DNA from 2 places in the Mesorhizobium sp. M0960 genome. Region 2 is predicted to be linked to the other one. Evidence: riboswitches for the same ligand, from Rfam matches in the RefSeq annotation. Region 2 holds a riboswitch; the other holds the start of a gene.
What was found. Region 2 has a riboswitch for S-adenosylmethionine ahead of metX (homoserine O-acetyltransferase MetX). Riboswitches for the same ligand answer to the same signal wherever they lie in the genome.
Positions count from the first base shown of each region.

Region 1: linked by a shared signal. The riboswitch ahead of NKH63_RS25695 (O-succinylhomoserine sulfhydrylase) and the one ahead of metX (homoserine O-acetyltransferase MetX) in region 2 are both predicted to bind S-adenosylmethionine.

Region 1 is NZ_JAMYNN010000019.1:24,195-28,546, forward strand. Features, by position in the region: gene NKH63_RS25690 (ceramide glucosyltransferase) at 1-281, shown strand, start outside; gene NKH63_RS25695 (O-succinylhomoserine sulfhydrylase) at 316-1,506, opposite strand; SAM riboswitch at 1,577-1,654, opposite strand; gene NKH63_RS25700 (2'-deoxycytidine 5'-triphosphate deaminase) at 1,798-2,892, shown strand; gene araD1 (AraD1 family protein) at 2,921-3,913, opposite strand; gene mmsB (multiple monosaccharide ABC transporter permease) at 4,097-4,352, opposite strand, start outside.
Region 2 is NZ_JAMYNN010000002.1:74,453-78,804, forward strand. Features, by position in the region: gene NKH63_RS05330 (DUF2125 domain-containing protein) at 1-142, shown strand, start outside; gene NKH63_RS05335 (prephenate/arogenate dehydrogenase family protein) at 275-1,210, opposite strand; gene hisC (histidinol-phosphate transaminase) at 1,217-2,326, opposite strand; SAM riboswitch at 2,465-2,542, shown strand; gene metX (homoserine O-acetyltransferase MetX) at 2,635-3,804, shown strand; gene metW (methionine biosynthesis protein MetW) at 3,977-4,352, shown strand, end outside.

The DNA.
Region 1 (4,352 bases), on a different contig from region 2:
TGCTGCTTGCGCTGATCGCGGCGGCTGACGCCGGCGTCAGCCTGCCGGCAACCGCCATCGCCGTGCTGGTCGCGGCCTACCTGCCGGAATGTGCCTTGGCCTGGGTCAAAGGATGGCACCTGTCGCTGCGCACCATCCTGGCGATGATGGTTCGCGACTGCATGCTGCCGGCGATATGGGCGCGCGGCTGGCTGAGCGGCGCCGTCGACTGGCGCGGCAACGTTATGACCATCCAGACCAAGGCCGTCGCGGAGCTGGAAGAGACCCCGTCCGGCGCCTGATCGGCGCCCCCCGCTCACCTCTGTTCGGTCAGCCCTATCCGGCGGCTCTCAGCGCTTGCTCGATATCTTCGAGCAGATCGTCGGTATCTTCCAGGCCGACGGAAAGCCTGAGCGTGCCCGGCCCGATGCCGAGCTCGGCGCGGGCCTCATCGGTCAAGTTCTTGTGTGTGGTCGTCGCCGGATGGGTGATCAGGCTCTTGGCGTCGCCGAGATTGTTGGAAATCAGCACGATGTCGAGCGCGTTCTGGAAAGCAAAGGCCGCCTGCTTGCCGCCCTTCACATCCAGGCAGATCAGCGTTGAGCCGCCCGACATCTGCTTCTTGACCACGGCCGCTTGCGGGTGGTCGGCACGGCCGGGATAGATGACACGGGCGATTTGCGGGCGCTCGGCGAGGAAATCCGCTATGCGGCCGGCACTTTCCGTCTGCTGGCGGACGCGTAGCGGCAGCGTCTCCAGGCCTTTCAGCAGGGTCCAGGCATTGAAGGGCGAGAGGCTGGGGCCGGTGTGGCGGAAATAGTCATGCAGGTTCTCGTCGATCCATTTTTTGTCCGACAAGATAACGCCTCCAAGGCAGCGCCCTTGGCCGTCAATATGCTTCGTTGCCGAATAGACGACGATGTGGGCGCCGAGCTGCAAGGGTTTTTGCTGCAAGGGCGTGGCGAAGACATTGTCAACGATCAGCCTGGCGCCGATCGAGTTGGCAAGTGCCGCGACGGCGGCGATGTCTACCACCTCCAGCATCGGATTGGTCGGGCTTTCCAGGAAGAACAGTTTGGTGTTCGGCTTGACCGCCTGTTCCCAGTTGGCGACGTCGGTGCCGTCGACCAGCGTTGCCCCGATGCCGTATTTCGGCGCCAGCGTCTCGACCACCCAGCGGCAGGAGCCGAACAGTGCGCGCGCCGCCACGATATGGTCGCCCGCCCTGGCGCTGCACAGCAGCGCTGCCGTCACCGCCGCCATGCCGGACGCCGTAGCGCGCGCGTCCTCGGCGCCTTCCAGCGCGCACATACGCTTTTCGAACATGTCGACCGTCGGATTGGCATAGCGCGAATAGATGAAGCCCGGCTCCTCCCCCTTGAAGCGGGCTTCCGCCGCTTGCGCCGTCTCGTAGACATAGCCTTGGGTGAGATACATCGCCTCGGAGGTCTCGCCGAAGCCGGAACGCAGCGTCCCGGCATGCACGAGTGCGGTCTGAGGCTTCCAGTCGCGCTTCTTGGTCATCATTCTATCCAAACACCAAAAATGGTCCAAACAACAAAAAACCGGTCGCGAAAGTCGCAACCGGTCCATATGGCCTTGCGGCCCGACGGTCCTTTAGCGACTTGTTTAACGTGGCTGCAAGCCGACCGGCCAAATCACCACGGGATAACGAGCTTTAGACCCGCACCACGCTTGCGTCAATTGCCGGCATGATTAAGACGGTTGTACCAAGCAGGTGCCAAAGGCGTCCACGGTTTGTGGCAAGGACCTGTGACGAAACAAGACCTCGCCCGGTGTTCGAACGGAGCCAGACCCTTGCGGCAGACAGGCATTCTTCCCGATCGGGATATTTCCGCGCTGTTCCAGACGGGCGCGCTGAAATCGCCGCGCGCGCTCGATGCCGACCAGATCCAGCCGGCCAGCCTTGACCTCAGGCTCGGCGACAAGGCCTGGCGCGTGCGTGCTTCCTTCTTGCCCGGCCCCGACCACAGAGTTGTCGACAAGCTCGACCGGCTGAAGTTGCACGAGATCAACCTCGCCGAAGGTGCCGTGCTCGAAACCGGCTGCGTCTACATCGTGCCACTGCTCGAAAGCCTGGCGCTGCCCGCGCATATTTCGGCTTCGGCCAACCCGAAGAGCTCGACCGGGCGGCTCGACATCTTCACTCGGGTAATGACCGACCGCGGCCACGAGTTCGACAAGATCGCCGCCGGCTATGAAGGCCCGCTCTATCTGGAGGTCAGCCCGCGCACCTTCCCGATCGTCGTGCGCACCGGCTCGCGGCTGTCGCAGATCAGGTTCCGCACCGGCAATGCGCTTTTGTCGGAAAGCGAACTGCACGACCTGCATCGCGCCGAGATGCTGGTCGCCACCGAGCCGCCCAACATCTCAGGCGGCGGCATCGCGTTGTCGATCGACCTCGACGGTGACAAGGACGGGCTGGTCGGCTATCGCGGCAAGCACCACACCGGCCTGGTCGACGTCGACAAGCGCGCCGCGCAGGATGTCGTCGATTTCTGGGAGCCGCTCTACAAGAGCGGTGCCGGCGAGCTGGTGCTCGATCCGGACGAATTCTATATCCTGGTGTCACGCGAGGCGGTGCATGTGCCGCCGCTCTACGCCGCCGAAATGACGCCCTTCGATCCGTTGGTCGGCGAGTTTCGCGTCCATTATGCCGGTTTCTTCGACCCCGGTTTCGGCCATTCGGCGTCGGGCGGCACCGGCAGCCGGGCGGTGCTCGAGGTGCGTAGCCACGAAGTGCCGTTCATTCTCGACCATGGCCAGATCGTCGGGCGGCTGGTCTACGAGCACATGCTGAAACGGCCGCAGGCACTCTACGGCACCGATCTCGGCTCCAACTATCAGGCGCAGGGCCTAAAACTGTCCAAGCATTTCCGCGCGGCGCGCTGAGCTTCCCCTTACTTGCGGCTATGCCGGCTCAAAGCGCCTTCACCGCCACCTTCACCGGCTGCTCGATTTCGAGCGGGTTGCGCAGCGGCAGGCCGAAATCCTGCGCCTCGATTTCGAACACGTCGCCGGCCTCCGTCCTGATGCCGTCGGCGAAGGACAGCGTCGCCGTGCCGAACATGTGCACATGCACGTCGCCCGGCTGGCGGAAGGCCGAGTATTTGAAGTGGTGATGCTCGAGATTGCCAATGGTGTGCGACATGTTCGCCTCGCCCGACAGGAACGGCTTTTCCCAAAGCAGCTTGCCGTGGCGCAGGATGCGTGAAGCGCCGCGAATGTCGGACGGCAGGTCGCCGATCAGGATCTCCGGCCCGAACGAGGCGTTGCGCAGTTTCGAATGGGCGAGGAAGAGATAATTCACGCGCTCGGTGACGTGGTCGGAAAACTCGTTCGACAGCGTGAAGCCGACGCGGAACGGGGCGCCGTCGTCGCCGATCACATAGATTCCGGCGATTTCCGGCTCCTCGCCGGCATCCTGGGCGAAGGCGGGCGACATGAGCGCCGCGCCGGGCGCCACTGCCATGGTACCGTTGCCCTTGTAGAACCATTCGGGCTGCACGCCGATCTGGCCCTTCGCCGGCTTGCCGCCCTCCAGCCCCATGCGGAACATCTTCATGGAATCGGTCAGCTGTTCCTCGCCGCCATCGCTGAGCTTCTTGTGCATGGAATCGCGGGTCGCGGCGGAGCCGAGATGCGTCAGCCCGGTGCCGGTGAGATGGAGATGCGCCGGATCGGGATGGTTGATCGGCGACAGCAGCCGTCCCTTCTTGTAGGCTGCGTCGAGATCGACGGTTTCGCCGAAGCCCTTGCGCTCGATCAGGGCGACAAGCCCGGTGCCGGTGCGCGCGGCTTCCATCGCCAGCGAATAGACGCTGCGAGCGCCGTTGATGACGCGGGTCTTGCCGCCGTTGCGGGCAACGACGCGGATCGTCTCGGCGTCGTCGAGGATCTGTGAGATCAGCATGGTAACCCTCTCTGAATTGCGGCCTGCCTTCTTGGCAAACCCTGCCCGGCGCGGCTCGGACCCTGTCCACGCCGCGGTTGAAATTCTTCGTCCGGATTGCGCTCGCGGGTCAGGTCCCTCGGGGGACTTCTTCGCGCCGCCCGGCAGCGCCGCGATGTGACCTGTATGCCTCCTGGTTGCCTCTCAACCCTTGTTCTTGTTGTAGACGTCGAAGACGACGGCGCCGAGCAGCACCAGGCCTTTGACCACCTGCTGCCAATCGACATTGACGCCCATGATCGACATGCCGTTGTTCATGACGCCCATGATGAAACCGCCGACCACCGCGCCGATGACCTGGCCGACGCCGCCCATCGCCGAAGCGCCACCAATGAACACCGCGGCGATGACGTCGAGTTCGCTGCCGAGGCCCGCCGCAGGCACCGCCTGCCCCAGGCGC
Region 2 (4,352 bases):
CCCCGAGCAGAAGAAAGAAATCCAGACCGGCTTCGCCGGACTGGCGCTGCTCGGCAACGCACCGTCGATGCCGCTGAAGATCGTCAAGGGCAAGGCCTCGCTCGGCTTCATCCCGCTCGGCAAGATCAAGCCGCTCGACTAGAGCATTCCAGGAAAAGTGTGAACGGTTTTCCGTCCGGAATTGCGTCAAACAAAAAGATAGACCGGTTCGGCGTTTTCCGTGAAACGATGAACCGTTCTGGGGCGGCACGGCCTGCGATCGGCTTGCCGCGGCTTATCCCTTCGGCGGGTGTTCGACTGCCTGGCGGCCGAAATCCGGTACGTCGATGTCCTGGCCGGCCTCGATGATCGAGCGGCGGACAGCGCGGGTGCGGGTGAACAGGTCGAACAGCTTTTCGCCGTCGCCCCAGCGGATCGCCCGCTGCAGCGAGGACAGATCTTCCGAGAACCGCGCCAGCATTTCGAGGATGGCGTCCTTGTTGTGCAGGCAGACGTCGCGCCACATGGTCGGGTCGGACGCCGCGAGACGGGTGAAGTCGCGAAAGCCGGAAGCCGAGTATTTGATGACCTCGGACTTGGTCACCGACTCCAGATCGTCGGCGGTACCGACGATGTTATAGGCGATGATGTGCGGCAGGTGCGAAACGATGGCCAGCGTCATGTCGTGATGCTGGGGGTCCATCGTGTCGATGTTGGAGCCGCAGCGGCGCCAGAATTCCGAGAGCTTTTCCAGCGCCACGGGATCGGTGCCGGCCAGCGGCGTGAAAATGCACCAGCGGTTCTCGAACAGTTCGGCAAAACCGGCATCCGGTCCCGATTTTTCGGTGCCGGCCAAAGGATGGCCGGGGATGAAGTGCACGCCATCAGGCACATGCGGCTGCATCTGCGCGATCACCGATGCCTTGGTCGAGCCGACATCGGTGAGGATGGCGCCCTTCTTCAGCGCCGGTGCGATCTCCTGGGCGACCGTGCCTGAAGAGCCGACCGGCACCGAAACGATGACCAGATCGGCATCGCGAACCGCTTCTTTCGCATCTGTCGTGTAGGTGTCGCCAAGGCCGAGTTGGCTCGCCCGCTCCAGCGTCGCTTCGCTGCGCGTCGAAATGGCGACTTGGCCGGCAAGTCCCTCGCGGCGGATGACGCGGGCCAGCGACGAACCGATCAGGCCGATGCCGACCAGCGCGATCTTTTCGAACATCGGTGAGGTCATGGTGCCCTAGCTTTTCAGGAATGTCGCGAGTGCTGCGACAACGCCGCGATTAGCCTCTTCGGTGCCGATGCTCATGCGCAGCGCGTTGGGAAAACCGTAGCCGGAAACGCGCCGCAATATGTAGCCGCGCGCACTGAGGTAGTCGTCGGCGGCCGCCGCCGAATGCTTTTTGTCCTCGGGAAAGTGGATCAGGATGAAATTGCCGACGCTCGGGGTCACCCGCAGCCCGAGCCCGGTCAATTGCTCGCTCAGCCAGGCCAGCCAGGTCTCGTTATGCGCGACGCTGCGCTCGATATGAGCCCGGTCGCGGATCGCCGCGATGCCTGCCTCGATCGCCGTCGCATTGACGTTGAAGGGCCCGCGCACGCGGTTGATCGCGTCGATGACGTGCGTTGGCGCATAGATCCAGCCGATCCGCGCGCCACCGAGGCCCAATTTCGAGAAAGTGCGGGTCATGACTACGTTTTCCGCGCTGCCCACCAACTCGACGCCAGCTTCATAGTCGTTGCGCCGGACATATTCGGCGTAGGCGGCATCCAGCACCAGAAGCACGTTTCGCGGCAGGCCCGCATGCAGGCGGCGCACCTCCTGGAATGGCACGTAAGTGCCGGTCGGGTTGTTCGGATTGGCAAGGAAGATGATCCTGGTACGCGGCGTCACCGCGGCGAGGATCGCATCGATGTCGGCGCGTTCATCAGTCTCCTTGACCGTTACCGGGACGGCACCGGCCGACTGGATGTAGATCTTGTAGACCATGAAGCCGTGTTCGGTGATGATGGCTTCATCGCCGGGCGCGAGGTAGGTCTGCGCAAGCAGGCCCAGGATCTCGTCGGAACCGTTGGAGCAGACGATGTTCGCCGGATTGAGCCCGTGCACGTCGGCGATCGCCTCCCGCAGGCGCCTGGCGCTGCCGTCGGGATAGACCGCGAGCTTGTCGGCGACCGCGCGCGCGGCCTCTATCGCCTTTGGCGAAGGACCGAGCGGGTTCTCGTTCGCCGACAGTTTGTGGACTTTGACGACACCTTCAGGCGCCGCGCTCTTGCCGGGCACATAGGCTTCGATGTCCATGATGCCGGCGCGGGGCGTTGGACGTGTCTGATCCGGTGTCTGGCTCATTCCATGAAATCCGTCGAGGAAGCCTCCATCCGGAAGCCGCAGCGGAAATACAAGCCGTGGCCCGGAATGTCGAGGGGCGGCAATTCGGGATCAATAACTTGCCGTTGACGAAGCCATGCGTCAGTCCTAGAAGAGCAGCGACAGTTCCGTGGTGATTTGGCCGGTCGGCTTGCAGCCACGTTAAACAACTTGCTAAAGGGCCGTTTGCATCTTGTAACCGGCTTTGCGAAGGCATGGCCGGTTTTTTGTTGCCCTGACTGGTTGTTGCCCGAACCGGCGGACAACTGAAGGCCGGGCAAGGAGATGTGATGGTCGCTTTGCGCGCGCGAAAAACCAACAACGAGGCCGACCAGCCGTCGAGCCCGGTGTTGCGTTTCGGCGCCGACAAGCCGCTCAAGCTCGACGCCGGCACGCTGCTGTCGCCGTTCCAGATCGCCTACCAGACCTATGGCACGCTCAACGACGCGCGCTCCAACGCCATCCTCGTCTGCCATGCGCTGACCGGTGACCAGCATGTCGCCAACACCAATCCGGTGACCGGCAAGCCGGGCTGGTGGGAAGTGCTGATCGGCCCCGGCAAGATCATCGATACCGACCGTTTCTTCGTCATCTCGTCCAACGTCATCGGCGGCTGCCTCGGTTCCACCGGCCCCGCCTCGACAAATCCCGCAACCGCCAAGCCTTACGGGCTCGACCTGCCGATCATCACCATCCGCGACATGGTGCGGGCGCAGCTGATGCTGGTCGAGCATTTCGGCATCGAACAGCTGTTCAGCGTGCTGGGCGGCTCGATGGGCGGCATGCAGGTGCTGCAATGGGCCTCCAGCTATCCCGAGCGCGTCTTCTCGGCCCTGCCGATCGCCACCGGCGCCCGCCATTCCTCGCAGAACATCGCTTTCCACGAGGTCGGCAGGCAAGCGGTGATGGCCGACCCCGACTGGCATGGCGGCAAATATTTCGAGCACGGCAAGCGACCGGAAAAGGGGCTGGCGGTGGCGCGCATGGCCGCCCACATCACTTATCTGTCGGAAGCAGCGCTGCACCGCAAGTTCGGCCGCAACCTGCAGGACCGCGAAGCGTTGACCTTCGGCTTCGATGCCGACTTCCAGATCGAGAGCTATCTGCGCCATCAGGGCATGACCTTCGTCGATCGCTTCGATGCCAACTCCTATCTCTACATGACCCGGGCGATGGACTATTTCGATCTCGCCGCCGACCATGGCGGCCGGCTGGCCGATGCCTTCGCCGGCACCAAGACCCGTTTTTGCCTGGTCTCCTTCACCAGCGACTGGCTGTTCCCGACCGAGGAGAGCCGCTCGGTCGTTCACGCGCTGAACGCGGCCGGCGCCTCGGTATCGTTCGTCGAAATCGAGACCGACCGCGGCCACGACGCCTTCCTGCTCGACGAGCCGGACCTGTTCGCCGCCATCAAAGGCTTCATCGCCTCGGCGGCCCGGGCTAGAGGGCTCGGCGCATGACCTCGAAAAGTTGCACGCTTTTCGGATCAGGACCATGTGCCAGGCATCAGCGCATGACCCTGAAAAGTTGCAGACTTTTCGGATCAGGATCATGCGCCAGGCATCAGCGCATGGCCCCGAAAAGTTGCAGACTTTTCGGATCAGGACCATGCGCCAGGCAGGAGCCGAGCCAATGAGCGTCAACCGCGCCCAGCGCGTCGACCTCGAAGTCGTCGCCGATCTCATCCCGCCGCAGTCGCGGGTGCTGGACGTCGGTTCCGGCGACGGCCTGCTGCTCGAATTGCTGCAGGCGACCAAGAAGGTCGACGGCCGCGGGCTGGAACTGTCGCAGCGCGGCGTCAACGAATGCGTGGCGCGCGGCCTGTCGGTCATTCAAGGCGATGCCGACAAGGACCTCCAATTCTATCCCGACAAGGGCTTCGACTTTGTCGTCTTGTCGCAGACCTTGCAGGCGACCCGCAATCCGAAGCTGGTGCTCGACGAACTGCTCCGGATCGGCAACCGCGCCATCGTCTCATTTCCCAATTTCGGCCACTGGCGGGTGCGCT